Regions from separate parts of the Streptomyces chrestomyceticus JCM 4735 genome, predicted to be linked through region 1. Evidence: riboswitches for the same ligand, from Rfam matches in the RefSeq annotation. Region 1 holds a riboswitch; the other holds the start of a gene.

The links. A riboswitch is a leader RNA that binds a small molecule or an ion and turns the genes downstream of it on or off. The one in region 1 is predicted to bind glycine.
Region 2: linked by a shared signal. The riboswitch ahead of gcvT (glycine cleavage system aminomethyltransferase GcvT) and the one ahead of gcvP (aminomethyl-transferring glycine dehydrogenase) in region 1 are both predicted to bind glycine.

Annotation. Positions count from the first base shown of each region.
Region 1 covers NZ_BHZC01000001.1:8,179,904-8,194,578, forward strand. The annotation lists gene EJG53_RS35800 (MerR family transcriptional regulator) at 1-34, shown strand, start outside; partial or broken gene EJG53_RS35805 (DNA polymerase IV) at 265-1,805, shown strand; gene EJG53_RS35810 (PRC-barrel domain-containing protein) at 1,909-2,298, opposite strand; glycine riboswitch at 2,413-2,510, shown strand; gene gcvP (aminomethyl-transferring glycine dehydrogenase) at 2,699-5,584, shown strand; gene EJG53_RS35820 (DUF5999 family protein) at 5,745-5,951, opposite strand; gene EJG53_RS35825 (hypothetical protein) at 6,316-6,903, opposite strand; gene EJG53_RS35830 (glutamate-cysteine ligase family protein) at 7,524-9,053, shown strand; gene EJG53_RS35835 (CPBP family intramembrane glutamic endopeptidase) at 9,413-10,204, shown strand; gene EJG53_RS35840 (PhzF family phenazine biosynthesis protein) at 10,317-11,141, opposite strand; partial or broken gene EJG53_RS35845 (aminotransferase class IV family protein) at 11,340-12,142, opposite strand; gene EJG53_RS35850 (MerR family transcriptional regulator) at 12,319-12,666, shown strand; gene EJG53_RS35855 (hypothetical protein) at 12,870-13,061, shown strand; gene EJG53_RS35860 (DUF2199 domain-containing protein) at 13,103-13,624, opposite strand; gene EJG53_RS35865 (PadR family transcriptional regulator) at 13,845-14,444, shown strand.
Region 2 covers NZ_BHZC01000001.1:2,950,226-2,964,900, reverse strand. The annotation lists gene glyA (serine hydroxymethyltransferase) at 79-1,338, opposite strand; gene gcvH (glycine cleavage system protein GcvH) at 1,396-1,770, opposite strand; gene gcvT (glycine cleavage system aminomethyltransferase GcvT) at 1,859-2,986, opposite strand; glycine riboswitch at 3,019-3,127, opposite strand; glycine riboswitch at 3,128-3,223, opposite strand; gene EJG53_RS12160 (AAA family ATPase) at 3,475-4,227, shown strand; gene EJG53_RS12155 (hypothetical protein) at 4,449-5,255, opposite strand; gene EJG53_RS12150 (enhanced serine sensitivity protein SseB) at 5,448-6,245, shown strand; gene EJG53_RS12145 (enhanced serine sensitivity protein SseB C-terminal domain-containing protein) at 6,419-7,225, shown strand; gene EJG53_RS12140 (ABC transporter permease) at 8,004-9,005, shown strand; partial or broken gene EJG53_RS12135 (ABC transporter substrate-binding protein) at 9,077-10,824, shown strand; gene EJG53_RS12130 (ABC transporter permease) at 10,902-11,912, shown strand; gene EJG53_RS12125 (ABC transporter ATP-binding protein) at 12,032-13,126, shown strand; gene EJG53_RS12120 (ABC transporter ATP-binding protein) at 13,123-14,214, shown strand; gene EJG53_RS12115 (class I SAM-dependent methyltransferase) at 14,380-14,675, shown strand, end outside.

The DNA of each region.
Region 1 (14,675 bases):
CGAGCTGGCGCGGCGGCGCAACCGGGCGGGCTGAGCCGGGCGTACGGCGCGGGAGGCGCACGACGGCAGCGGCAGGGCGTACGGAGACGGCGCCCGGCCGCTGCGCGCGCCCGTCACGGCGGTCTCCTGCGCCTCTGTCGCATCAGGACGCGCCCGAGGTCTCACAGAACGCGGAGCGGGCCGTCAGCCTCGCACAGCGGCTTTCAGGCCGTCCGGCGAGGCCGGTCGGCGCGATTGTCAGTGGTGTGGGGCAGCATCGGTCATGTGAGACGTGCGCCGACGATCCTGCATCTGGACATGGATGCGTTCTATGCGTCCGCCGAGCAGGCGGCCAAACCGAGCCTGCGCGGAAAACCCGTGGTGGTCGGCGGGATCGGCCCGCGTGGTGTGGTCTCCACGGCCTCGTACGAGGCCCGGGTCTTCGGGGTGCACTCCGCCATGCCCACCGCGCAAGCCCGCCGCCGCTGTCCGAACGCGGCGTACCTGACTCCGCGCTTCACCCTGTACCGCCAGGTCAGCGACGTGGTGATGGAGCTGCTGCACGAGCTGTCGCCGCTGGTGGAGCCGCTCAGCCTGGACGAGGCGTTCGTCGACCTGGAGGCGGGCGGCGTCGCGGCGGACACCGAGGCGGTGCGGGAGGTGGGGGAGCGGCTGCGACGGGACATCCGGCGCCGGACGGGGCTGACCGGGTCGGTGGGACTGGCCGGCGCCAAGATGCTGGCCAAGATCGCCTCGGAGCAGGCCAAGCCGGACGGCCTCGTGGTCATCGAGCCCGGCACGGAGCGGGAGCTGCTCGGCCCGATGACGGTGCGGACGCTGCCCGGCGTCGGCCCGGCCACGGCGGAGACGTTGCGCCGGGCGGGCATCCACACGGTCGCCGAGACGGCGGAGGCGGGCGAGGCGGAGCTCGTACGCCTGCTGGGCAGGGCGCACGGCGCGGGGCTGTACGCGATGGCGCTGGGCCGCGACGACCGGCCCGTGGTGGCCGAGCGGGACGCGAAGTCGATATCGGTCGAGGACACCTTCGACGTGGACCTGACGGACCGGACGCGGGTGCGGGCCGAGGTGATGCGGCTGGCGGACCGGTGCGTGCAACGGCTGCGGGCGGCCGGACGGTCCGGCCGGACCGTCGTGATCAAGGTGCGTAACTACGACTTCTCCACGCTGACCAGGTCGGAGACGCTGCGTGGGCCCACGGACGACCAGGGCGTGGTGCGGGAGGCCGCGGCCCGGCTGCTGGACCTGGTCGACACGACGGGCGGCGTGCGGCTGCTGGGCGTGGGGGTGACCGGCCTCGCGGATTTCACGCAGGAGGACCTGTTCGCGCAGGTGGCGACGGAGAAGGCGGCCGAGGAGGAGGCCGAGCGGGCGCGCCGGGCGGCCGACGAGGCCGCGCGGCTGGCCGCCGACGAGCCCGAGCGGCCCCGGCGCTGGCTCCCTGGGCTCGACGTGATCCATGACGAGCACGGGCGGGCTGGGTCCAGGGCAGCGGCGTGGGCCGGGTGACCGTACGGTTCGAGCAGCCGTGGTCCGGGCCCGGGCGGGTGCGCACGTTCCCGGTCGAGGACCCCGCGCTGCGGCCCGGCGAGCCGCTGCCGCTGGTGGGCGGTCCGCCGGACGGGTGGCGCGACGGGCTGCCGGGCGGTCTGCCCGGCGGTCTGCCCGGCGGGGCGGGTGGCTCCGGCGGTGGTGAGCACGGGCCGGGGAGACGGAGGGGCCTGGCGGATCGGGGGAGGCCGGCGGGGCCACGGAGGCCGACGAACCCGGCGGGTCCGGAAAGGACAGCGGGCCCGGAGGCGCGCTGAAGGAGCCCGACGGGCCCGGCGACGGCATGACGGAGGAGACCGGCGATCCCGGCGACGGCACGACGGAGGAGCCCGTCGGCCCCGAAGCTCCTCCGCCCGGTGTTCAGTCCTCCGCGCCGGCCACCCGCCCGAACTCCGTGTCGGCCGGCGCGGCGTCCGAGCCGGGCACGGGATCGGAGGCCGGGATGTCCAGACGGTAGTGGTGATAGAGCTGTAGTTCCTGCTCCGGCGAGAGGTGGCGGCCCACTCCGAAGTCCGGCGCGTCCCTGATCAGCTTGCGGTCGTAGGGGACGTGCAGCGCCTCGTCGACCAGATCGCTGGGCTCCAGGGGCACGAACGCGTCCCGGCTGAAGATCCCGGTGCGTACGGCCGCCCATTCCGGTTCGCCGGTCGCGTCGTCCAGGTACACCTCGTCGACGGTGCCGATCTTGGTTCCGTTCTTGTCGAACGCCTTGCGGCCGATCAAGCTGCGGGGATCGATATCGGTCTGCACGGTCCCTCCAAGTGGTCGCAACTGCCTTGTGACAACTACCAAACGGCACAATTCATGCCCCGGCCACTCGAAGGAACGTCCGTTCGGCGCGCTGGTAGGCTGGCGAGCGGCTGTCGACCCCATGCGGGAGAGTCCTTCGTCGATCTTGGCGGAGGCGCCGAAGGAGCAACTCCTCCCCGGAATCTCTCAGGCTCACGTACCGCATGGACGAGGTCACTCTGGAAAGCAGGGCGGGCCACGGGCGGGCACAGCGCCGGAACCCTTCCTCACCGACGGTGAAAGCCGGTACCGCGTGCGGGACCGGTGAAGCTCTCAGGTTGAGATGACAGAGGGGGAGGCCGTCCGGGCACCAGCGCCGTGGTGCCCCGCGCAGGTCGAAACGACCAGGAGGCCCCCGCAGATGACCACCACCCGCAGCTCCCTGACCGAGCTGGAACGAGGCACCCCGTTCGAGCAGCGGCACATCGGCCCCGGCCCGGAGGACCAGGCCAAGATGCTGGCGCAGGTCGGGTTCGGATCGCTGGACGAACTGACCGCGGCCGCCGTACCGGACGTGATCAAGAGCGCGGAGGCGCTGGGCCTGCCCCAGGGCCGTACGGAGGCCGAGGTCCTCGCCGAGCTGCGGGCGCTCGCGGACCGCAACCAGGTGCTCGCCCCGATGATCGGGCTCGGTTACCACGGCACGTTCACCCCGCCGGTGATCCTGCGCAACGTGATGGAGAACCCCGCCTGGTACACGGCCTACACCCCGTACCAGCCGGAGATCTCCCAGGGCCGGCTCGAAGCGCTGCTCAATTTCCAGACCATGGTCGCCGACCTGACCGGACTGCCGACCTCCGGTGCCTCGCTGCTGGACGAGGGCACGGCCGCGGCCGAGGCGATGGCCCTCTCGCGGCGCGTGGGCAAGGTCAAGCAGGGTGTCTTCCTGGTCGACGCCGACTGCCTGCCGCAGACCGTCGCCGTGATCGAGACGCGCGCCGAGCCGACCGGCGTCGAGGTCGTGGTGGCCGACCTGTCCGAGGGCATCCCGGCGGAGGTGGCGGAGCGCGGCGTCTTCGGCGTGCTGCTCCAGTACCCCGGTGCCTCCGGCGCCGTACGGGACCCGCGGGCCGTCATCGAGCAGGCGCACGAGCTGGGCGCGATCGTGACGGTCGCCGCCGACCTGCTGGCGCTGACGCTGCTGACCTCGCCGGGCGAGCTGGGCGCCGACATCGCCGTCGGCACCACGCAGCGTTTCGGCGTCCCGATGGGCTTCGGCGGCCCGCACGCCGGATTTATGGCCGTACGGGAGAAGTTCGCCCGCAGCCTGCCCGGCCGGCTGGTGGGTGTGTCGGTGGACGCCGACGGCAACAAGGCGTACCGGCTCGCCCTCCAGACGCGTGAGCAGCACATCCGCCGGGAGAAGGCCACCAGCAACATCTGCACCGCGCAGGTGCTGCTCGCGGTGATGGCGGGCATGTACGCCGTCTACCACGGCCCGGACGGCCTCGCGGCCATCGCGCGCCGTACCCACCGCTACGCGTCCATACTCGCGGCGGGCCTGCGGGCCGGCGGGGTGGAGGTCGTGCACGGCGACTACTTCGACACGCTGACCGTACGGGTGCCGGGCCGGGCCGCCGAGGTCGTCGCCGCGGCCCGCGAGGCCGGCGTCAACCTGCGGCTGGTCGACGCCGACCTGGTGGGCGTCGCCTGCGACGAGACCACCGGACGCGCGCAGGTGCACGCGGTGTGGGGCGCCTTCGGTGTCCGGGCCGACATCGAGCAGCTCGACGCGACCGTGGTCGACGCGCTGCCCGAGGGGCTGCTGCGCGGCGACGCCTACCTGACGCACCCGGTCTTCCACCAGCACCGCTCCGAGACCGCGATGCTGCGCTACCTGCGCCGCCTGGCGGACAAGGACTACGCGCTGGACCGCGGCATGATCCCGCTCGGCTCGTGCACCATGAAGCTGAACGCGACGACCGAGATGGAGCCGGTCACCTGGCCCGAGTTCGGGCAGTTGCACCCGTTCGCGCCGGTCGAGCAGGCACAGGGCTACCTCACGCTCATCGCGGAGCTGGAGGAGCGGCTGGCCACGGTCACCGGCTACGACAAGGTCTCCATCCAGCCGAACGCCGGTTCGCAGGGTGAACTGGCCGGTCTGCTGGCCGTACGGGCGTACCACCGCGCCAACGGCGACGAGCAGCGCACCGTCTGCCTGATCCCCTCCTCGGCGCACGGCACCAACGCCGCCAGTGCCGTGATGGCCGGCATGAAGGTCGTCGTCGTCAAGACCGGCGAGGACGGCGAGGTGGACGCCGACGACCTGCACGCCAAGATCGAGCAGTACCGGGACCAGCTCGCGGTGCTGATGGTGACCTACCCGTCCACGCACGGCGTGTTCGAGGAGCACATCACGCAGATCTGCGCGGCCGTGCACGACGCGGGCGGCCAGGTGTACGTGGACGGCGCCAACCTCAACGCGCTGGTCGGCCTCGCCGAGCCCGGCAAGTTCGGCGGCGACGTCTCGCACCTGAACCTGCACAAGACCTTCTGCATCCCGCACGGCGGCGGCGGTCCCGGCGTCGGCCCGGTCGGCGTGCGCGCCCACCTGGCGCCGTACCTGCCCAACCACCCGCTGCAGCCCACCGCGGGCCCGGAGACGGGCGTGGGCCCCATCTCCGCGGCGCCGTGGGGCTCCGCGGGCATCCTGCCCATCTCCTGGGCGTACGTCCGGCTGATGGGCGGCGCGGGCCTCACGCGTGCCACCCAGGTCGCGGTGCTCGGCGCCAACTACATCGCCAAGCGCCTGGAGCCGCACTACCCCGTGCTCTACACCGGCCCCGGCGGCCTGGTCGCGCACGAGTGCATCATCGACGTCCGGCCGCTGACCAAGGCGACCGGGGTGAGCATCGACGACGTCGCCAAGCGGCTGATCGACTACGGCTTCCACGCGCCGACGATGTCCTTCCCGGTGGCCGGCACGCTGATGATCGAGCCGACCGAGAGCGAGAACCTGGACGAACTGGACCGTTTCTGCGACGCGATGATCGCGATCCGCGCGGAGATCGACAAGGTCGGTTCGGGGGAGTGGGACAAGGACGACAACCCGCTGCGCAACGCCCCGCACACCGCGGCGGCGCTCGGCGGCGAGTGGACGCACCCGTACACCCGCGAGGAGGCGGTCTTCCCGGCCGGCGGCGAGGCGGCGGAGAAGTACTGGCCGCCGGTGCGCCGGATCGACGGTGCGTTCGGTGACCGCAACCTTGTGTGCTCCTGCCCGCCCATGGAGGAGTACGACGGCTGATCCGCCGTCGGCGCGCACCGCTCGCGGTCGCGCGGCATGCGAAGGGCCCTCGGCGTCGACGCCGGGGGCCCTGTTGTCCGTTGTGCTCTCTTGTCAGCCGGCGGTCGGTCGGTGCCGTGCCGTGCTGTGCGGTTCCGCGTGGTTCCGTGCGCTGAGGTGATCAGGCGGCGGTGGCCACGTGCGGCGTGCCCAGAACCCGGTGCGGCGCGATGACCTGGCCGTCCGGCAGCAGTTCACCGGTGTCCTCGAACAGGAGGACACCGTTGCACAGCAGGCTCCAGCCCTGCTCCGGGTGGTGCGCCACGAGATGGGCGGCCTCCCGGTCGGCGGAGTCTGCGGTCGGGCACGGCGGTTGGTGCTGGCACATGGATGATGTCTTTCGCTGCGATGTGGTCTGATTCGTCCTGCGGCTCGACGAGATGCTCATGGCCGCTCCCCCGTTTCAGTAGGTCGATACCAGTGTTGCCCCACGGGCCGGATTCCGCAGGGATTTGGCTGCAGCGGCACTCACTAGATAATGACGCATCACCCGTGCGGTCGGTTCATTTCAAGTGCGTCCCCGGTACGGGGCGTTGGGAGCCGGGCGGCCGCGTACTCCGCGCGGGTGAGCGCAGCGGAGCGCCCCGCGTCCGGGAAGGGCGCGGGGCGCGTTCCTGTGAGGCGGTGTGCTCCGGTGCGCGGTTGCGTCGTACGACGTCGGCCGGTCGCCGTGGAGGACCCCCTGCCGGGTCTCAGGCCGGCGACCCCAGCAGGGGCACCGGCGCGAGGCGCAGGGTCAGCCGGGGCAGCAGGTCCGCCACCCGGTGCGGCCGGTGGGCGGCGATGCCCGGCGGGGCCGGCGCCAGCGGGACGAGGACGTCACCCGGGGCGGGCACCCCCTCGGAGCCGTCCGCCGAGACGTCGTGGTGCAGCCACAAAGTGAGCATGTACAGCTCCGGCACGGACAGCAGCCGCGGCTGGTACGGGGTCGGTACGGACTCCGCCTGACGCAGTGCCCGTTCGGTCGACGTGACGTAGGGGCCCTCGCAGAAATGCGAGAAGGTCCAGCCGTCGGCCGTGAGCATGGCTTCCGCGGTCGCCACCGACCGCTCGCCGCTGCGGATCAGGAACCGCCAGCCGGTGAGCCGGGTACGGGGCGGCCCGGCGGGGTGGCTGACATCGTCCAACACGTATACGGGAAGGGGGAGTTCGGCACTCAGCGGGCCCTGGTGGGCACGGAGGGCGGGGGTGCGGGCCTCGCGCACGGCGGTGGGGGAACCGAGGGCGGCGAGGACGCTGCGGAGGGCAGGCGCGGGGGCAGGGGGGACATGCAGCGGCATGGTGGGTCGCCTCTCACTTGGGAGACACGGTGGTGCTGGGCATGGTGCGGACGACGTCGTCAGCGTGCGGGGTCAGAGCGCCAGTACTTGGCCGACCGGGGATGCCGGCCCGGCGGGGGTCAGCCGCTGTGCCGCAGCCCCGGTGGAACACCGCAACGCTGGGCGCCAACTCTCTGCCTCGTCAGCGAAGTTTATACGACGTGTGTTCACCAGGTGTTTCGGCTAGCCGTTCCGCGGATTGCCGACAAGGCGGAATCCAGACCCCTCCGGACGGCCTTTTCGGTGCCTTTGTGCGGTGCCCGGCGCCACGGCCTGGTATTCCGTCGTGAACACGGTAGGCCGGATCCGGACGGTCATTTAGCGGATCTCGACTGCATTTCCCACGACACCATGAGACGGCCTCCGGTCCCGACGGTATGCCCTCGGAATGTGCCAGCCCGTCCGTCTCCCGGAGCCTACCGGTTCCGGCGCACGTCCGAGGCGTTATCGATCGGATTGCCGGGCATCATCGACCGTAGCGCGATCGTCGGGCCCGCCGGGGAGCCCGGCCGACCGGGCGTTGCCGGCAGGCCCCGGACGGCCTGCCGGGCCGGGCCGTCGACACGAGGAGGGACGCTCCGATGGGGGAGAAGGTTGCGGCGGGCGGCACCGGTCTCACCGACCGGCAACACTATCGAAGAAAGCTGCACGAGTGTCTGACGGGATTGCAGAGGCTCCTGAACGAGAAGCGGTTCGACCGCCCCAAGAACCTGATGGGGCTGGAGATCGAATTGAATCTCGCCGGTCCCGACGGTATGCCACGCATGATGAACTCACAGGTTCTGGAGCGCATCGCGAGCCGCGATTTCCAGACCGAACTGGCCCAGTGCAACCTGGAAGTCAATATCCTTCCGCACCGGCTCTCCGGGCGCGTCCTCGACCAGCTCGCCGAAGAACTGCGCACCGGTCTGGCCTATGCCGACCGCAAGGCCGCCGAAGTGGCCGCCCGTATCGTGATGATCGGCATTCTGCCGACCCTGGCCGCCGAGGACCTGGTCGCCTCCAACCTCTCGGAGATCGACCGTTACGTCCTGCTCAACGACCAGATGCGGGCCGCGCGGGGCGAGGACTTCCAGATCGACCTGGAGGGCGTCGAGCGGCTGGTCTCCTCCTCGGCCTCCATCGCCCCCGAGGCCGCGTGCACCTCGGTGCAACTGCACCTCCAGGTCACCCCGAACCGTTTCCCCGCCGTCTGGAACGCGGCCCAGGCCATCGCCGCCGTCCAGATCGCGGTCGGCGCCAACTCACCGTTCGTCTTCGGCCGCGAACTGTGGCGCGAATCGCGCCCGCCGGTCTTCCAGCAGGCCACCGACGTCCGTCCGCCTGAGCTGCGGGCCCAGGGCGTACGTCCGCGCACCTGGTTCGGGGAACGCTGGATCGACGCCCCGTACGACCTGTTCGAAGAGAACCTGCGGTTCTTCCCGCCCCTGCTGCCCATCCACGCGGACGAGGACCCCCTCGCCGTCCTGGACGACGGCGGCATCCCGAGCCTGGCGGAACTGGTGCTGCACAACGGCACCGTCTACCGCTGGAACCGCCCGGTGTACGGCGTCGCGGACGGCGTCCCGCACCTCAGGGTCGAGAACCGGGTCCTGCCCGCGGGCCCCACCGTCACCGACGTCATCGCCAATACGGCCTTCTACTACGGGCTGGTGCGGACGCTGGCCGAGGAACCGCGGCCGGTGTGGGCCCGTATGCCGTTCGCCGCGGCCGCCGAGAACTTCGATACCGCATGCCGCCGCGGCATCGACGCCGTACTGAAGTGGCCCCGCGGCCGCTCCGGCGGCCTCGGCGAGGTCGCCGCCGTACGCCTGGTACGCCAGGAACTGCTGCCCATGGCCGCGGCCGGCCTGGACGCCTGGGGCGTCGAACCGGTCGACCGCGACCACTACCTCGGCGTGATCGAGGCGCGCTGCCGCCGCCGCGTCAACGGAGCGTCCTGGCAGGCCGCCGCGTACCACCACGCGCTCGGCCGCGGGCTGGACCGGGGCGCGGCGCTGGCGGCGATGACCCAGCGCTACAGCGAACTGATGCACTCGGGGGAGCCGGTCCACGCCTGGCCCGTCGAGTGGACCGCCGCTCCGGTGGCGGGGGTGCGGGGGCAGGGCTGAAGGAACGGGGGCGTTCTGCCTCGACGTCGTCGGGGCGGTAACCAGCGACGGTCATCATGGCGTCGGGCTGGTCCGGGACGGTGCCGCGGTCCGCGACGGCCGATCGCCTTCCGGCGGGCTCGGCGCCGTGCGCGTTCCGTGGACACGCCGAGCCGCCGTCGACGTGCTTCAGGCGGGCCGGACGGCCCTGCGGGGGCGGCGTCGGGCAAGCTATGACGTCCTGGCCGTGACGTTTTCGTCGTGACGCCTTACCCGGTACGGAACTGGAGGCAGTTGTGCAGTCGGACGCGAGTCCCGTGACCGGTGCGGAATCCCCTGGCCGGAAGCGGCGGGGCCCGGGCGGCGGGCGGGACGACGGCGTGGACGGCGGCCCGGAAGGGGGCCCGGCCGGCGGGCTCCCGCTACCGATCCTGCGCGGCGAGACGGTGCTGGTCCTGGCGCTCTCGCTCGGCGCCAGCGGCGTCTCCGCGCTCATCAGCTTCATCGGGTCGCTGACCAAACCCGGCGGCCTCAAGGACCAGGCCGCGATGCTGAACTCCTCGCACGCGCCGGGCCGCCCCTGGCTCGACCTCGCCTGGCAGTTGTTCGGCATCGCCACCGCGCTCGTCCCCGTCGCGCTGGTGGCGCATCTGCTGATCCGGGAGCGGGTCGGCGGCCTCCGGGCGGTGGGTTTCGACGGACGTCGGCCCGGATTCGACATGAGCCGCGGCGTCGGCGTGGCGGCGGTCATCGGCGGCAGCGGTCTGTTGCTCTACCTCGGCGCGCGGGCGGCCGGCTTCAACCTGACGGTGGTGCCGGAGGGGCTGCCCGACGTCTGGTGGAAGTTCCCGGTGCTGATCGCCTCGGCGGTGCAGAACGCCGTTGTCGAGGAGGTCATCGTCGTCGGCTATCTGCTGCGGCGGCTGGGGCAACTGCGGTGGACCCCGGTGGCCGCGCTGGCGGCGAGTGCGGTGCTGCGTGGCTCGTACCACCTCTACCAGGGCATCGGCGGGTTCGTCGGGAACATGGTGATGGGCGTGATCTTCGTCCTGCTGTACCGGCGCTGGGGGCGCGTCGGCCCGCTGGTCGCCGCGCACGCGCTGATCGACATCGTGGCGTTCCTCGGGTACGCGCTGTTGGCGGGGAAGGTGGGGTGGCTGCCTACGGTGTGACGGGTGGGGCCGGGCGGAAGTGGCGGTGAGGGCGGGGCGGGGGCCGGGCTCGCCCTGGGCCGCGGCCGGTCGGGCCCGTGCAGCGGCCGGGCGAACCCGCCCCTGACCCGCCTCAGGGCGCGGTGAGCAGTTCGCCGTCGATGACGGTGACGGCCGAGCCGGTGAGCAGCGTACGGTCGTCACGCAGCGCGGTCCGTACGAGACCGGTGCGGCGGGCGGGGCCCTGGAGGCCGGTGAGTTCGTCGCGGCCCAGCCTGGCCGACCAGAACGGCGCCAGCGCGGTGTGCGCGCTGCCCGTCACCGGGTCCTCGTCGATGCCCACGGCCGGGAAGAAGCAGCGGCTGACGAAGTCGTAACCGCTGTCGGAGGTGTCGGCCGCCGCGGTGGCGATCACCCCGCGGCCGCCGGGCGAGGCGAGGGTCCGCAGGTCCGGGTCCAGGGCCCGTACGGCCTTCTCGTCGGCCAGTTCGACGAGGAGGTCGCCGAGGTTCTCGCCGGTGTCGTACGCACCGAGGATCTCCACGCCCAGCGACGCGGTGACGGACGGCGGCGCCTCGACCGCCGTCAACGGGGCCGTCGGGAAGTCCATGGTGATCGCGCCGCTGTCGTCGGCCGTCGTGGTCAGCACGCCGCTGCGGGTGGTGAAGCGGACCGTGCCGGTGGCGGTCCCGGTGGTGTGCAGGACGTGCGCGGTGGCCAGGGTGGCGTGGCCGCACATGTTCACCTCGGCGGCCGGGGTGAGCCAGCGCAGCGCCCAGTCGGCGTCGCCACCCGCGGGCAGCGGGTGGGCGAAGGCGGTCTCGGAGAGGTTGACCTCGGCGGCGACCCGCTGGAGCCAGGTGTCGTCGGGAAAGCCGCCTGCGTCGAGCAGGACGACACCGGCGGGGTTGCCGCCGAAGGGGCGGTCGGTGAAGGCGTCAACGATACGAATCCTCATGGCCTGGAGCTTAGAAGTCCACCTCGCGCACGACCAAGGCCAATCGTAGGTGGGTGGACTGATTTTCGCGCCGCTGCGGTCCATGTCGGGTCCATGGCGAAAGAAGTGGCCACCTCGCAGGAGGAAGCGAGAGGAGCCAGTCGAAAGATACCTCCGTCCCCGCCGGCCCAGTCCCCGTTCCCCCGCGCCCTCTCCGGCTCAGGGCGCGACGAGCGGCTCGGCCTCGTACGCGCGGTGCAGCAGCGCCAGGAAGTCGGGTGCGTCCGGCAAGGGCGCCGGGCCGATCCGGTGTACGGCCACGCCCGGCGTCCAGGAGTTCATGACCACCCCGCCGGCCAGCGTGGGCAGGTCGGCGAGCGTGACCTCCTGGACGCGCTGGGGGACGCCGAGGCCGTCCAACTGCCGCCGGACGATGCCCATCGTGGTGCCGCCCAGCATCTCGGCCTCGGGCCACACCACGGAAGTGCCGTCCCAGAAGGCGAGGTTCCAGATGGTCGCCTCGCTGAGTCGGCCGCAGCGGTCGACGAAGGCGGCGTCGTCGAAACCCTGCCGCACGGCCTCCCGGAGGAAGTACGTCTTGCCCACCTCGCCCACGTGCTTCACGGCCGGGAGGGTCCTCTCGTGCTCGACCGTCGCGAGCGACAACGGCCCTTGCGGCCCGGAAGCGGCCGGGCCCGTACGGACCAGCACCTCGGGCTCCACCTCGGCCCCCGCCACGGTGAATTCGCCCGCCGGCGAGTACACGGTGGCCGTCAGCGAAAGGTCGGCCGGCCCCGCCTCCAGCGCCGTCCTCAGGTAGCCCCGTATCCGGTTCTCGGCCACCGCCCGGCCGAACATCTTCTCCGAGGCGACCCGCAGCCGCTCCAGGTGGAGGTCGAGGCCCCGGACCCGGCCCCGCGCACCTGCATGGCGGTGAAGTGGGCGTAGCCCGCGAAGGCGAGTGGCGCCAGGTCCCCGGCCGTCGCCGCCCGGCCGTCACGTTGGACAATGAAAGAGGTCATGACATCACTCCAGCTCGTGCGGGGGAAGCGCTCGTACGGGAACAGGGGTTGGCGGCAGCGGCCCGTCGTCCGGATCATGGACAGCGGGCGCGGAATACCGGCCCCGTGAGGGACGTTAAGGCTTCACACCGGTGAGAAGGTCAATCGCGAATGGGGCGGGCAGTGGGGCGGGGCACATGCTGATCGGGGAGTTGTCCCGGCGGACCGGAGTCAGTACACGGCTGCTGCGGTACTACGAGGCGCAGGGCCTGCTGAACGCCGAGCGCGGCACGAACGGGTACCGCTGCTACGACGACGACACAGTGGTCACCGTGCGCCAGGTCCGCGCCCTCCTGGACGCGGGGCTGACCACCGAGGTGATCCGCGCCGTGCTGCCGTGCGCCCGGGGCGAGCAGCCGGAGATCGAGATGTGCGCGGACGTTCGGGCCATCCTGAACCGGGTACTCGCGGACACCGACGAACGCATCGGCGACCTTCAGCGCAGCCGTAGCGCTCTCGTGGGGTACTTGGGGGCGAAGGGCTGAACCGTGGGGGCGCCAGCGGGGTGGCGTTTCCTGGGGCCTGCTGGAAATCGGGGGTGCCCGGGGCCGGTCACGGTGCTGCGACAACTGCGATAACCGCGGCAACTGCGGCAATCCGGGAGGTCGTACGGATGCGGACGCGGAGACGGACGCAGTGGCGTACGCAATACCCCCTTCCCGAGCGGACGGTGCGGGTACTCCGGCCGGTGCGCCTGCTCTCCGCCGTCGGCTTCCTGCTCGAAACGACTCTGTTCGCGCTGACCCTGACAGAGGAAGAGCCGAGCACCTCGACCCTGACGTGGACAGGCATCGGCGCGGTCTATTTCCCTCTCCTGTTCCTCCTGGCTCATCGGATGCTGCGCAAGGACAGCAGGGCGCGCGCGTCACGGGAGGGCTGATGCCGGCCTGAGGTCCGGCTTTGTTTCTGGGACGGTCCGGCTCAGGCGCTCTCGCCGGTGGGGTGGAGAACAGCCTCCGCGATGTCGCGCACGCGGTCCAGTGTGATGCCGTTGCGCTGTTCAACGGCGAGGGGATGGTCGGTGGGCTCCAGCTCGATGAAGGGGCGCTGACCGACGGGACGCGTGTGAACGTGGGTCTTCAGGTTGACGGTGCTGGGCGAGTACGGGGAAAGCTCAGTGGCCAGCCACCCGAAGTACGGACCCTCGGCCTCGCGTCCGGGGGCGTCCCGCAGGTCCGCTGAGCGGGCGAAGTTGTCCCTGCTCAGGGACGTCCAGACGGCCCACGAGAACACGTCGTCGCTGCCGATGACCGGTATCTCGACCAGCCCCTTGACGAAGTAGTGCTCAGCCTTGATGACGCACTGGTCGGCGGAGAGCAGGCTGCCGTCGGCGTCGGCGAAGCTCGGGTCCCAGTAGTAGGGGGCCGCGGCCGCGTAGTGCGTCGGCAGCTCTGCGTGGAACTGGCCGCAGCAGGAGCAGGTGAATCCGAGGGCGCTGGTCATGAACGAGAGCCTAATGATCGGCTCAAGCGCCCGGATGTCAGCGCCCAGATCCGCTCAGACGCGCCATCGCGCGGTGCGGATTCATCGACACAGGTCGGAGACTCGCTGCCCTCGGGCGTTGCCATCCGAACAGTTCCGATATATCGTTGAAGCATCGCGAACGATCAAAGTGATGTCGCGAGTGATCAAAGATGCCACCACGAGAAGGAAGGAGCGCCTTATGCGTTCCCACGGACACGAGCACCACGGACACGGCCGCCGCGGCGGCCGCGGAGATTACGAAGGGCGGTTCGAGGAGCGGCGCGCCGCGTTCGGGCCGTTCGGGCCGCCTTTCGGTGGGCCGCCGTTCGGCGGCCGGGGCCGCGGCGGGCCGCGTGGCCGGGCGCGGCGGGGCGACGTACGCGCCTCGATCCTGGCCCTGCTGAAGGACCGGCCGATGCACGGTTACGAGATGATCCAGGAGATCGCCGAGCGCAGTGGCGGAGCCTGGAAGCCGAGCCCCGGCTCGGTGTACCCCACCCTCCAGCTCCTGGAGGACGAGGGGCTGATCAGCAGTGCGAGCGAGGGCGGCAAGAAGCTCTTCTCGCTGACCGAGGCCGGACGTACGGAGGCGGAGAGCGTCGCCGACGCGCCCTGGGAGGAAGCCGGCCGAGGCGTCGACTGGGAGGCCATGAACGAGATCCGCAAGGCGGGTGGCGGCCTCGTCGAGGCGTTCCGGCAGGTGTGGGCCACCGGTACGCCGGAGCAGCGGGAGAAGGCCATCTCGGTGGTCAACAAGGCCCGCAAGGAGCTGTACCTGATCCTCGCCGAGGACGAGTGAGCCGTTCGCCGTCGCACGCGCGGAGTTGAGGCGCGACGATGACGGGTGAGTTCGGCAGGGCCGTGACCGGGAAACCGGGTCACGGCCCTCTCGCGTCCGGACGGGCCGGTGCTCGCTCCGGAGGTTTGAGGTGGTGGTATGTGTCCCACTCGGTCTCGGGGGCGGCGCGTCGTCTCTCCTTCGCAAGGATGAGATTCCGGCAAGACGTGCCCAACCACGGGCGGATGCGCA
Region 2 (14,675 bases), 5.2 Mb from region 1:
ACGGCCGCGGCGAGCGCGCCACAGCGGCGCGCGCCGACGGACCGCGTGGCGCCGGTCACAGCGACGGCCGCAGGGCCGTCACAGCGACGGATACAGCGGGTGCTTCCCGGCCAGGGTGGTCACCCGGGCCTTCAGCGCCTCCGCGTCGTACGACGGCTTCAGCGCCTCGGCGATGATGTCGGCGACCTCGCGGAAGTCCTCCGCCTGGAAGCCGCGGGTGGCCAGCGCCGGGGTGCCGATCCGCAGGCCCGAGGTGACCATCGGGGGGCGCGGGTCGTTCGGTACGGCGTTGCGGTTGACCGTGATGCCGACCTCGTGGAGGCGGTCCTCGGCCTGCTGGCCGTCCAGCTCGCTGTTGCGCAGGTCCACCAGGACCAGGTGCACGTCGGTGCCGCCGGACAGCACGGAGACGCCGGCCTCGGTGACGTCGGACTGCGTCAGGCGCTCGGCGAGGATGCGCGCGCCGTCCAGGGTGCGCTGCTGGCGCTCCTTGAACTCCTCGCTCGCCGCGACCTTGAAGGACACCGCCTTCGCCGCGATGACGTGCTCCAGCGGACCGCCCTGCTGGCCCGGGAAGACCGCCGAGTTGATCTTCTTGGCGAGTTCCTGGGTGGACAGGATCACACCGCCGCGCGGACCGCCGAGGGTCTTGTGCGTGGTGGTGGTCACGACGTGGGCGTGCGGCACCGGGTTGGGGTGCAGCCCGGCCGCCACCAGCCCGGCGAAGTGCGCCATGTCGACCATCAGGTACGCGCCGACCTCGTCGGCGATCCGGCGGAACGCCGCGAAGTCCAACTGGCGCGGGTACGCGGACCAGCCGGCCACGATGAGCTGCGGACGGGTCTCCTTGGCCAGGCGCTCGACCTCGCCCATGTCGACCTGACCGGACTCCTCGTCGACGTGGTAGGGCACCACGTTGTAGAGCTTGCCGGAGAAGTTGATCTTCATGCCGTGGGTCAGGTGCCCGCCGTGCGCGAGGTTCAGACCCATGATCGTGTCGCCCGGCTTGAGCAGCGCGAACATCGCGGCGGCGTTGGCCTGCGCGCCGGAGTGCGGCTGCACGTTCGCGGCCTCGGCGCCGAACAGCGCCTTGATCCGGTCGATGGCGATCCGCTCGACCACGTCGACGTGCTCGCAGCCGCCGTAGTAGCGGCGGCCCGGGTAGCCCTCGGCGTACTTGTTGGTGAGGACCGAGCCCTGGGCCTCCATGACGGCGGCCGGGGCGAAGTTCTCCGACGCGATCATTTCGAGGGTGGACTGCTGACGGTGGAGCTCGGCGTCGACGGCGGCGGCGACGTCGGGGTCGAGCTCGTGGAGGGAGCTGTTCAGAAGCGACATGACTACTTCCTGGGGTTCGCGGGGCGCACGGCCCCGCCGGGCGGCGGGGTGGGCTTGTCAGCCGGTGAAGGCGGTGTACTCGTCGGCCGAGAGCAGGTCGTCCGGCTCGCCGCTGACCTTCACCTTGAACAGCCAGCCGCCCTCGAACGGGGCGGTGTTCACCAGCGAGGGGTCGCTCACCACGTCCTCGTTGATCTCCGTGACCTCGCCGTCGACGGGGGAGTAGAGATCGCTGACGGACTTGGTCGACTCCAGCTCACCGCAGGTCTCGCCCGCCGTGACCGAGTCACCGACCGCGGGGAGCTGCACGAAGACGACGTCGCCGAGCGCGTTGGCGGCGTGCTCGGTGATGCCGATCGTCGAGACGCCCTCCTCGGCGGCCGACAGCCACTCGTGCTCCTTGCTGTAGCGCAGCTGCTGGGGGTTGTTCATGTCTTGATTCTCCTGGATACGGTGGCGTGCTCGGTGCAGGGGTCTTGACAGGTGAGACAGGGGTGCGTCCGGGACGGGGCCGGGGGCGTCACTTCTCGCGCTTGTAGAAGGGAAGCGCCACGACCTCGTACGGCTCGTGGGTGCCACGGATGTCCACCGCCACACCGGCGGTGCCGGGCGCGGCGTGCGCGGCGTCCACGTACGCCATGGCGACGGGCTTGCCGAGGGTGGGCGAGGGGGCACCGGAGGTGACCTCGCCGATGACGGCGCCGTCCGGGCCCACGACCGGGTATCCGGCGCGCGGCACCCGGCGGCCCTCGGCGATCAGCCCGACCAGCTTGCGCGGCGGGTTGGCCTCGGCCCGGTCCCGGGCCGCCTCCAGGGCGGCGCGGCCCACGAAGTCGCCGCCGTTCGTCGTCTTCTCGAACTTCACGACCCGGCCCAGGCCCGCGTCGAACGGGGTGGTGTCCGTGGTCAGCTCGTGCCCGTACAGCGGCATGCCCGCCTCCAGGCGCAGCGTGTCCCGGCAGGACAGGCCGCAGGGGACCAGGCCGGCGTCCTTGCCCGCCTCCGTCAGCGCCTCCCAGAGGGCGACCGCGTCGGCCGGGCGGACGAACAGCTCGAAGCCGTCCTCGCCGGTGTAGCCGGTACGGGCGATCAGCGCCGGGACGCCCGCGACGGTGCCGGGCAGCCCGGCGTAGTACTTCAGGCCGTCCAGGTCGGCGTCGGTCAGACCCTTGAGGATGCCGGGGGACTCCGGGCCCTGCACGGCGAGCAGCGCGTACGCGTCCCGGTCGTCGCGCACCTCGGCGTCGAAGCCGTCCGCCCGCTCGGTGAGCGCGTCCAGCACGACCTGGGCGTTGGAGGCGTTGGCGACGACCATGTACTCCGTCTCGCCGAGGCGGTAGACGATCAGGTCGTCCAGGATGCCGCCCTCGGCATCGCAGATCATGGTGTAGCGGGCGCGGCCGACGGCCACGCCGCCGATGTTGCCGACCAGCGCGAAGTCCAGCAGATCGGCGGCGCCGGAGCCGGTGACGGTGATCTCGCCCATGTGCGAGAGGTCGAACAGGCCGGCGCGGGTACGGACGGCGACGTGCTCGTCCCGCTCACTGCCGTAGCGCAGCGGCATGTCCCATCCGGCGAAGTCGGTCATGGTCGCGCCGAGGGCGCGATGCGTCGCGTCCAGCGCGGTGCGGCGGGGGGCTTCGGTCATGGTGGTGGCTCCCGGGCATGGGTGACAAGACGGTCTCCCCATCTGTCATCGGAACCTGAGAGGTTCACCGGAAGGCCGTGACCGGTCCCGGCTTGCACCTTGGGTGGAGCCACACCACGGCGGCCCGCTTTTCAGATCTGCCTCGCCCGCGCGGTATCGGGGCCTGAGAGATTCAAGGGAGGACTTGCTCCTTCGGCGCCCCGCCGTGACGGCCGGGGACTCTCCCGCGCGGATTCAAGCGGCCGGTATGGAGTTGGCTGAGCGTGGCACCCGTACCAGGACGCACACGGCGGTGTGCGGACCGGCACTTGGCGCGCACATCATCGCACGGGATCGCCGGATACAGGAGCCCTGGTCGTACCGGTGTTCGCAGGGCTGTCACGACAGTGTCCCGGGGCTGTACGGATCGTGGGATTTCCTTGAAGCGCATTACCTTTTCTTGACACTCTGCGGGTAAGGGGACGACGGACCGGGGAGGGGCGATCACGGTGCACAGGCAGGCCGCACTCGCGACAAGTCCGGGAGGCGCGCCCCCGGGCTGTGTCCCGGAACCGGTTCCGGCCGCCGTGCCGGGGCCCCGGCGGCTGCCGCTCGGGGTGGTGCGCCCCGGCCGGACGCGCACCGCGGCGCCGGACGCGCCGGCGGTGGACGTCGTCGACCTCAGGGACCGCGACACCCCGCGCGAGGCGGCCGCGCTGCACTTCGCGGCGGGCGACGTGGTGGTGGTCTCCGGCCTGCCGGGCAGCGGCAAGAGCACGCTCATGATCCGGGTGGTGCCCGCCCTCGACGCGCGCGGCGCCGCCGTGCACCGCATCGACTCGCAGGACGTACGGGAGCGCTGGGAGCGCGGCAGGCTGCGCCGGCTTCCGTACGCGCTCTACCGGCCGCTGGTCCGGGCCTCCCACTACACGGGGCTGCGGCGGGCGCTGCGCTCCGGCGGCAGCGTGGTGGTGCACGACTGCGGCACGCTCACGTGGGTACGCCGCTGGCTCGCGCGCGAGGCCCGGCGCGGGGGACGCGGACTGCACCTGCTGCTGCTGGACGTACCGCCCGAGGTCGCGCTGTCCGGGCAGCGCTCGCGCGGACGCGGAGTCTCCGGTTACGCCTTCGCCCGGCACCGGCGCGCGGTACGGCGGCTCACCGCCCGCGCCCGTGCGGCCCGGCTCCCCGCGGGCTTCACCTCGGCCGTCCTGCTGGACCGGCCGGCGGCGGGGGCGCTGCGGCAGATCGCCTTCGAGTGAAGGCTGCCGACGGGTACGTGTGAGCGCCGCCTTCGGGTGCTTCGGGTACGAGTGCGGCCCGCCTCTCAAGGGCTGGGCGTCCGTACCCCTCGCCTCCGCTCCGGCCTACCGGACACCTGACGGGCCGTACGGAACCTCCCGTACGACCCGTCACTACCGGTCCTAGTCCAGACATATCTCCCGCATCCGCGCCTCCTCCGGACGCTCGGCGCCGGGCCGATCTAGAGGCCCAGTGCCTTGAGCAGCACAGTCGGCAGTGAGAGCACCGAGTTGACCAGCGACGGGACACCCTGCTGCTGCGCCTCGGCGGGCTGCTGGCGCGGCGCGTCGGCGGGCGGCTGCGCGTCGGCGGCCGGCTGCTGGTCACCGGCCGGCTGCGGGTCGGCGGCCTGCTGGGCGCCGTCGCCCGGCCGCGGGTCGCTGATCGGCGCCTTCGGCTGGGCGGCCGGCTGGTCGTCCGCGTCGTCCGCCGGCTCCGCGGCGGGCCGGGCCGGACGGTTGGCCGCCGGAGCGGCCGCGGGCCGGTCGGCCGGCTGCTGCAGGCCGCCGAGGAGCTTGTCCAGGCCCAGGATCGTGAAGATGTCGGTGACGGACCGGGAGACCGAGCCGGTCAGGCTCGTGGAGTCGGTGTCCTCCCCGGGGGCCGGGGCCCGGCGCTCGGCCAGCTCGTCCAACTGCGTGCGCAGGTCCTGCGAGACCCTGCGCAGCCGGACGGAGTCGGCCGTCACCGTACGGTCGGAGTCCTCGTTCAGTTGGTCCGCCAGCCGCTGCGCGTCCTGGAGGACCGTGTCCAGACGGGTGCGGGCGGACCGCACCTGCACGGAGTGGCCGCGGCTGTCGGCCGACTTCTCGGCCAGTTCGGCCGAGGCGTCCGCCAGCCGGCCGATGTCGTCGACGATGATGCTGTGGTTGCGGACCGGCGGCTTGGGGTCTTCCGACGCGGCTGCCGCGGAACCCACGGCGCCGAGGGCGAGGGCGCCGGCGGTGGCGGCGCTGACGAGGGTGGCGGCGGTCCGGTGCGTTGCCATCAGGAGACGTGCCTTTCTGTAGGAACGGAACGGCAGGGCAAGATCACCCTGGAGCCACCTTGAGAGGGGTGTGTACGGTCCGCAACCGCTCGCGCGCGTTCGGTGGTCCCCCGGACGCACCAGGGCCCCGGCCGCCTGCTGGCGTTAGGGTCGTCGACCAGGTAAAGCGCGGTACGGAGCGGGTGGGTGGACATGGACTTTCCGGAGCAGGGCATTCCGCGGCTGGAGTGGCCCGCCAACGAACTGGAGGAGGTGCTCGCCGCCTCGGTGGGGCACCCCGGGGCGGGCGCCCGCATCGTCGAGGTGCTCGGCCGCAGCCGGATATGGGTGCCGCTGCCCAAGGGCGGCGGCCCGGAGAGCGCCGGGATGGGCCGGGCGGGCCTGGACCTGCCCACCGTCGAGATCGGCTCGGCCGCGTATGTCCCCGTCTTCAGCTCCGAGCAGGAGTTCCAGCGGGTGGCCGGGCCGCAGATGTCCTTCGCCGTCGCGCCGGCCGCCGAGTTCGCCCGCGGCCTGCCCCCGCTGCTCGGCATCGCCGTCAACCCGGAGGGCACGGTCGGGGTGCCGCTGCCGCCGGACGCGGTCGCCGAGCTGTGCCGCACCGGCCGCCCGGACCAGCCCGGCGCGCCGAGCGGCGCCCGGGTCCGGCTGTTCGAGCCGGACTGGCAGGAGGAGCCGGTGGACTTCCTGGCCGCGGCCGGGCTGGAGTTCTCGTCGGCCGGGTTCGTGGTCACCGCGCGCCGCGCGCTGGCCAGCGTCGAGGGGGAGGCGCCCGCGCTGTTCGTCGGCGTCCAGGTGGATGCCATGGCCGTCGCACCGCACGACCCGGCCGTACGGGACGCGGTGACCGCCGCCCTCGGGCGGGCGCTCGGCGGGACCCCGCTGACCTGGCCCGTCCAACTGGTCATGCTGGACCTCGCGCAGGGCGACCCGGTCGCCGACTGGATGCTGGAGCGGGTCCGGCCCTTCTACTCCCGCGACGTCGTCTAGCCGCTCAGGCCCCACACCCCCCACGCCCCGCGCCCCGGCACGCCCGGGGTGCTCCTTCCCGTGACCGCAAGCCGTGTGTGCTGATCCGGCCGGGGTCCGGACGCAGGCTCTAAGCTGTTGTTGCAACCGGCAGGCGTACCCCACGTGCCTGCCGACAGGAAGGGACGGACCACGTGAGCGCGGGTGCGCATCAGGGAGCGGCTGCCGGGCAGGTCGAGCAGATGCTGCAGCAGGTCTCGCCCGGCCGGTACGACGCCTACGAGGCGTTGCTGCAAGCGCTCGCCGCCGGTCAGGTCTGGATGCTGCTCTGGCACGGCCAGGCCGGCTCGCCCGATGCGCAGTACGGCAACATGGAGGTCGACGGGCTCGGCTACGCGCCGTGCGTGACTTCCGCCCCCGAACTCGCCGCCAGCGGCTGGAACCGCGCCCACGAGGTCGTCTACGGACGGGACATCGCGGCCACCCTCTTCCCCGACCGCTGGGGCCTGTGGCTCAACCCGCACGCCCCCGGCGGCGGCGTCGGCATCCCGTGGCTGGACCTGCGGCGCATCGCGGGCGGCCTGGACCGGCTGCCGGCCGGCCCGCTGCGGATCTCCGAACCGGCCATCGAGATTCCCCAGTTCTACGCCCTCCTGGGGCAGAACGCGCACCGCACGCCCGCGGTGCGCTCCCTGCGCCGGGCCTGGGTGCAGCCCGCCCTCGGCGCCCCGTACCTGGCCATCGGCCTGGACCTGTATGACACGGGTCAACCGGCCGTGGACTCCGTACGGTTGATGATCCAGCAGTCCATCGGCGCGGTGCCGGAGGGACTGCCCGTCTCGACGGTCGCGATGAACGACGAGTACGACCCGGTCGGCATGTGGATGCGGGCCAACGCGCGCCCGTTCTTCGACCGCGACGCCTACGCGGCGGGCCCGGTACCCGCGCCTGCCCCGGCCCCCGCGCCGTCGTACGGGTACGGCTACCCGCGCCCGTACTGAGCTTGCCGGCCGGGGCCTGGCCGCGGCCCGGGGCAGCGGGCTCGCGGCGTGCGGATCGCGCGCCTATGAGGGCAAATCGAACGGCCACATTCCCCCAGCAGGGGGTTACCCACGGGGCGTGAGCGGGAACCGTGCCGCGCCCCGCCTCACGTCACGCCCTGCCTCACGTGACGTTCCGCCTTACGGTCGCGCCCCGCCCCTCGTCGCCCCGCCGTTACCCGCCCGGCGCCGCCCCTCCACACCGCACCGCCCCGCGACTGACGCCGCCCCCACCGCCCTACAGGCCGAATTGGGCGCTGTCGCCGAGAAGTTGAGCCCTGTTCGGGCCCGTGCGAACCGCTCAGTCGGGGCGGGTGTCCGCATAACGGAGGGCCGTGGGCTACATCACAGTTACGCATCCATTCCCGGCCAGGGCTGGTGAGTGATCGCAACTCGGATGAAGACTCCCGCAGCAGAGGGTTTCGGCCCTGTGTACGAGATGCACCGTTCGTCGTCGCGTGACGTTCCGCGACTTCTGCTCCGCCCGCAACATCCGCAAGACCTGCAACACCTGTACTCGCAACACCTGTACCCGCATTGCCAGCCGTACAAGCATCAGTTGCTCCAGTCTGTTCCAGAGCTCTCCCCGTTGCACCAGCAGCACCACTCGCACCAGGACATTTCCCGCACCAGGGCACCACTCGCACCAGAAGCACCATTCGCACCAGTGATGTGAACCAGGCCGCCGACCGCGGCGCGCAAGGGCCGGCGGCGCCGGCCGAGAGGGGTCAAAGGCACCGTGACCGCACCGATCGAGACCACCGGGGCGGCTGCCGAAGCGCAGCCGGAAGCGGTGCTGGAAGGCGTCGAGAGCAAGAAGATCGAGGGGCGCTCGCTCGGCCAGATCGCCTGGCTGCGCTTCCGGCGCGACAAGGTCGCGGTAGCGGGTGCCATCGTTGTCATCCTGCTCATCGTGATCGCGGCGCTGTCCCGGCCGATCCAGTCCTGGCTGGGCCTGGACCCGAACAGCCCGAACCAGGACCTCATCGACCCCAACACCACGCTGCCCAAGGGCGACTTCGGCGGCATGAGCCTGGACCATCCGCTCGGCGTGGACCCGAAGTTCGGCCGCGACCTGCTCGCCCGGGTGCTGGAGGGCTCCTGGGTCTCGCTGATCGTGGCGTTCGGCGCGACGCTGCTGTCGGTGGCCATCGGCACCGTGCTCGGTGTGGTGGCCGGCTTCTACCGGGGCCGGGTGGACGCGCTGATCAGCCGGCTGATGGACGTCTTCCTGGCGTTCCCGCTGCTGCTCTTCGCCATCGCCATCTCGGCCTCGCTCCAGGGCGGCGCCTTCGGGCTCGAAGGGCTGCCGCTGCACATCTCGGTGCTGATCTTCGTGATCGGTTTCTTCAACTGGCCGTACATGGGCCGGATCGTGCGGGCCCAGACGCTCTCGCTGCGGGAGCGGGAGTTCGTGGACGCCGCGCGCGGCATGGGTGCCCGCGGCCCGTTCATCCTCTTCAGGGAGCTGCTGCCCAACCTGGTGGGCCCGATCATCGTCTACTCGACGCTGCTGATCCCCTCCAACATCCTCTTCGAGGCCGCGCTGAGCTTCCTGGGCGTCGGTATCCAGCCGCCCCAGGCGTCCTGGGGCGGGATGCTCAACCAGGCGGTCAAGTTCTACGAGGTGGACCCGCAGTACATGCTCGTCCCCGGCCTCGCGATCTTCGTCACCGTGCTGGCGTTCAACCTCCTGGGCGACGGCCTCAGGGACGCGCTGGACCCGCGCAGCAGCCGCTGACCCCGCCCGGGCGCCGTACGTCCGGCAGCACCCACCCAAGTTTCCGACCAACGAAGGGGAAACCGACCATTATGCGAAGGTCAGTCCCGGTCGCAACGATCGCGGCCCTCACCAGTGCGGGCCTGTTGCTGTCCGGCTGCAGCGGCAAGAGTTCGAGCAGCGGCTCGGCCGAGGCGAACGCCGCCACCAAGGGCATCGTCAACGCCTCGGACGAGAAGGGCGGCACGCTCACGTACGCGATGAGCGACGCCCCGAGTCCTACGACCCGGGCAACACGTACTACGCCTACGTCTGGAACTTCAGCCGGCTGTACGCCCGCCCGCTCACCACCTTCAAGCCGGGGCCGGGCCCCAAGGGCAACGAGCTGGTGCCGGACCTCGCCGAGTCGATGGGCAAGTCCAGCGACGGCAACAAGACCTGGACGTACAAGATCCGCAAGGGTCTGAAGTACGACGACGGCAAGCCGATCACCTCGAAGGACGTCAAGTACGCGGTGGAGCGCAGCAACTTCGCGCGTGACGTCCTCTCGCTGGGCCCGAACTACTTCCAGACGTACCTCAAGGACAACGAGGGCGGTTACAAGGGCCCGTACAAGGACAAGAGCCCGGAGGGGCTGAAGTCCATCGAGACCCCGGACGACCAGACCATCGTCTTCCGCCTCAAGCAGCCCTTCGCGGAGTTCGACTACCTGGTCAGCGCCCCGCAGACGGCTCCGGTGCCGCAGGCCAGGGACAAGGGCGCGGACTACACCAAGAACATCGCCTCCTCGGGCAGCTACAAGTTCGACACCTACGAGGAGGGCAAGAAGGTCGTCCTCGTCCGCAACCCGAACTGGGACGCCAAGACCGACCCGCTGCGCAAGCAACTGCCGGACAAGATCGTGCTGAACATGAAGGTCGCCCAGTCGACGATCGACAAGGACCTGAAGGCCGGCAACACCCACATCGACATGGCCGGCCGCGGGGTGGACGCCCAGACCCAGGCCCAGCTCCTGACGAGCACCAAGGAGAAGGCCAACACCGACAACGCGCTCGGCCAGCGCCTGTCGTACGTGGCGATCAACCCCAAGGTCGCGCCGTTCGACAAGGTCGAGTGCCGCCGGGCCGTGCAGTACGCGGTCGACAAGAAGGCCGTGCAGACCGCGCAGGGCGGGCCGATCCGCGGTGACGTCGCCACCACCGTGCTGCCCACCGACCTCGCCGGGTACCAGAAGTTCGACCAGTACCCGCAGAAGTACAACGGTGAGAACCTCGACCTGACCGAGGCCAAGAAGCAGTGGCAGGCGTGCGGCGCCGGCAACGTGAGCACCACCATCAGCGCCCGCAGCGACCGCCAGGACGAGGTGGACGCGGCGACCTCGGTGGTCGGTTCGCTGAAGAAGATCGGCATCGACGCCAAGATCCAGACGTACCCGAGCGGCAAGTACTTCTCGGACTACGCGGGCGTGCCGGAGTTCACCAAGAAGAACAACATCGGTCTGATGATGATGCAGTGGGGCTCGGACTACCCGACGGGCTTCGGCTACCTGAACCAGATCGTCAACGGCAAGGCGATCCAGAAGTCCGGCAACTCCAACCTCTCCGAGCTGGACGACCCGGCCATCAACAAGCTGCTCGACGAGGCCATCGCGACCAGCGACAAGGGACAGCGCGAGAAGGACTACGCGGAGATCGACAAGAAGACGATGGAGCAAGCGGTCATCGTCCCGCTGACCTACTTCAAGATCCTGCTGTACCGCTCGCCGAAGGCCACCAACCTGGTGTCCACCTCCGCCTACAGCGGTGAGTACGACTACCTCAACGTCGGCGTCAAGAAGTAGCAGCCCCGGAAGGCAGGTGAAGGCATTGGTGTCCGCGGGCCGGCCGGTCCGGTCCGCGGCGCCGACGCCGCAGTCCCGTGTTCGCGTACATCATCCGCAGGTTGATCAGCGCTGTGATTCTGCTGCTGATCGTCAGCGCGGTCACCTTCGGCATCTTCTTCGTGCTGCCGAAACTGGCCGGACAGACCGCTGACCAGTTGGCCGCGCAGTACATCGGAAAGGCCCCATCGGCCGCGGACCTCGCCGCGGTGAAGGCGAATCTCGGCTTCGACAAGCCGGTCTTCGTACAGTACTGGGACTTCCTGAAGGGCATTTTCGTCGGGGTGGACTACAAGTTCGGCCCGGACGCCGCCACATGCAACGTGCCGTGCTTCGGCTACTCCTTCAAGACCCACCTGGAGGTCTGGCCGGAGATCCAGACCCGGCTCCCGGTGACCGTCTCGCTGGCCGCCGGCGCGGCCGTCGTGTGGCTGGTCTCCGGTGTCGCCACCGGCGTGCTCTCCGCGCTGCGCCCCGGCTCGGTCTTCGACCGGGTGGCGATGAGCATCGCGCTGGCCGGTGTGTCGCTGCCCATGTTCTTCACCGGCGCGCTGGCGCTGGCCCTGTTCACCTACCAGTGGCCGATCATCGAGCGCAGCGACTACGTGCCGCTGTTCGAGGACCCCTTCATGTGGGCCCAGACGCTGGTGCTCCCCTGGATCACCCTGGCCTTCCTCTACTCCGCCCTCTATGCACGCCTGACCAGAGCGGGCATGTTGGAGACGCTGAGCGAGGACTACATCCGTACCGCGCGCGCCAAGGGGCTGGGCGAGCGCAAGGTCGTGGTGCGCCACGGTCTGCGTGCCGCGCTCACCCCCATCATCACGGTGTTCGGCATGGACGTGGGCCTGCTGCTCGGCGGTGCGCTCATCACCGAACAGGTCTTCTCCCTCAAGGGGGTCGGTGCGTTCGCCGTCGAGGCGATCAACGCCAACGACCTGCCGAACATCCTCGGCGTCACCTTGCTCGCCGCGTTCTTCATCGTCATATGCAACCTGGTGGTGGACGTTCTGTACGCCGCCGTCGACCCGCGGGTGAGGCTCTCGTGACCGACTCCCCAGACTCCACCACCGGCCCGGACGCCGGTGCCGCCACCCCGGAGACGACCGTCCCGGACACCACCGTCCCGGAAACCACCACGGCCGGGCCGCCCGTCGCCGCGACGGACCTGACGAAGACGGGCGCCGCCGTCGGCGAACCGGCCGCGGCCGGTTCGGGGGCGCCCACCGCCTTCCTCGAAGTGCGCGACCTTAAGGTGCACTTCCCCACCGACGACGGCATCGTGAAGTCGGTGGACGGCCTCTCCTTCACCCTGGAGAAGGGCCGCACCCTCGGCATCGTCGGCGAGTCCGGCTCCGGCAAGTCCGTCACCTCGCTCGCCGTCATGGGCCTGCACCGGGCCTCCCGGCAGCAGCGCGCCAAGGTGGACATGTCGGGGGAGATCTGGCTGGACGGCAAGGAGCTGGTCGGCGCCGACCCGGACGAGGTGCGCAGGCTGCGCGGCCGCGAGATGGCGATGATCTTCCAGGACCCGCTGTCCGCGCTGCACCCGTACTACACGGTCGGCAGCCAGATCGTGGAGGCATACCGGGTCCACCACGACGTCGACAAGAAGACCGCGCGCAAGCGGGCCGTCGAGATGCTGGACCGGGTGGGCATCCCGCAGCCCGACAAGCGGGTGGACGACCACCCGCACCAGTTCTCCGGCGGGATGCGCCAGCGCGCGATGATCGCCATGGCGCTGGTCAACAACCCCGAACTGCTGATCGCGGACGAGCCGACCACCGCCCTGGACGTGACGGTCCAGGCGCAGATCCTCGACCTCATCCGCGATCTCCAGAAGGAGTTCGGCTCGGCGGTCATCATCATCACCCACGACCTGGGAGTGGTCGCCGAACTGGCGGACCAGCTACTGGTGATGTACGGCGGCCGCTGCGTCGAGCGCGGCCCGGCGGAGAAGGTCTTCTACGAGCCGCAGCACCCGTACACCTGGGGCCTGCTGGGCTCGATGCCGCGCATCGACCGCGAGCAGACCGAGCGCCTGATCCCGGTCAAGGGATCGCCGCCCAGCCTGATCAACGTGCCGAGCGGCTGTGCCTTCAACCCCCGCTGCCCGTACGCGGACCTCCCCAAGGACAACGTCACCCGCACGGTCCGCCCCGAACTGCGCGAGGCCGGCGGCGGAGGACACTTCGCCGCGTGCCACCTGGCGCAGGAGGAGCGGGAGCGTATCTGGACCGAAGAGATTGCGCCGAAGCTGTGACCGAGACTGAAGAGACCGGCGTCGCCGCCGGCACGACGGACGGGACCGACGGGGGCGCCGACGCCGCGCCGCTGCTGAAGGTGCGCGGCCTGACGCGGTACTTCCCGATCACCAAGGGCCTGCTCAAGCGGCAGGTGGGCGCGGTACAGGCGGTCGACGGCATCGACTTCGACGTCCGCCCGGGGGAGACCCTGGGCGTGGTCGGCGAGTCCGGCTGCGGCAAGTCGACGATGGGCCGGCTGATCACCCGGCTGGACGAGCCGACCGGCGGCTCCATCGAGTTCGAGGGCCGGGACATCACCCATCTGTCGCCGGGGCGGCTGCGCCCGATGCGCCGCGACGTACAGATGATCTTCCAGGACCCGTACGGCTCGCTGAACCCGCGGCACACCATCGGCGGCATCGTCGGCACCCCCTTCCGCCTCCAGGGCGTCGAGCCGGAGGGCGGGGTGAAGAAGGAGGTGCAGCGGCTGCTGGAGCTGGTGGGCCTGAGCCCGGAGCACTACAACCGCTACCCGCACGAGTTCTCCGGCGGCCAGCGGCAGCGCATCGGCATCGCGCGGGCGCTGGCGCTCAAGCCCAAGCTGGTGGTGGCCGACGAGCCGGTCTCCGCGCTGGACGTCTCCATCCAGGCGCAGGTCGTCAACCTCATGGACGACCTCCAGGACGAACTGGGCCTGACCTACGTCATCATCGCGCACGACCTGTCCGTCATCCGGCACGTCTCGGACCGGATCGCGGTGATGTACCTCGGCAAGATCGTGGAGCTGGCCGACCGGAAGTCGCTGTACGACACGCCGATGCACCCGTACACCAAGGCGCTGCTGTCGGCCGTGCCGGTGCCCGACCCCAAGCGGCGCACCCAGCGCGACCGCATCCTGCTCACCGGCGACGTGCCCTCGCCGATCAACCCGCCCTCGGGCTGCCGGTTCCGTACCCGCTGCTGGAAGGCGACCGAGGTGTGCTCGACCACCGAGCCGCCGCTGGTGGCGCTGCGCGACGGCCACGAGGTGGCCTGCCACCACCCGGAGAACGTGCCGGAGAGCGTGGGCGCGGGCAGTCCGGGTGCCGCGGGGAGCGGCGGCTGAACCGGCGGTACGTACGGACGCGGGGCCGGTGCGGGGCGGGCGGGAACGCCGTCTCCGTACCGGCCTCCGCGCGTCCGGAGCCGCCCTTGACCGGCCGGTTTTGCCGACCATAGATTCATCGGCGCCCCGGCGGCGCCCGCCGGCCGGTCCCCTGGAGGTAGTGCCTTGTCCGCGCAGCAGGAAGCCCACGACGCCGACGCCACGGCCCCCGACCCCGCGCTGACCGCCTACGCGGCGGTCGCGGCGGACTACGACACCATCGTCGAGGACCCGTACCTGCTGCGCTGGGTCACCTTCTACGGCAAGCTCGTCGAGCGGTACGGGCCGGCCGGCAAGCGGCTGCTGGACGCGGGGTGCGGCACCGGACGCGGCACCCTCGCCCTGCGGGACCGCCTCGGGTACACGGTGACCGGCTGCGACCTGTCGCCGGAGATGATCGAGGCCGCCCGCGCCAAGCCGGA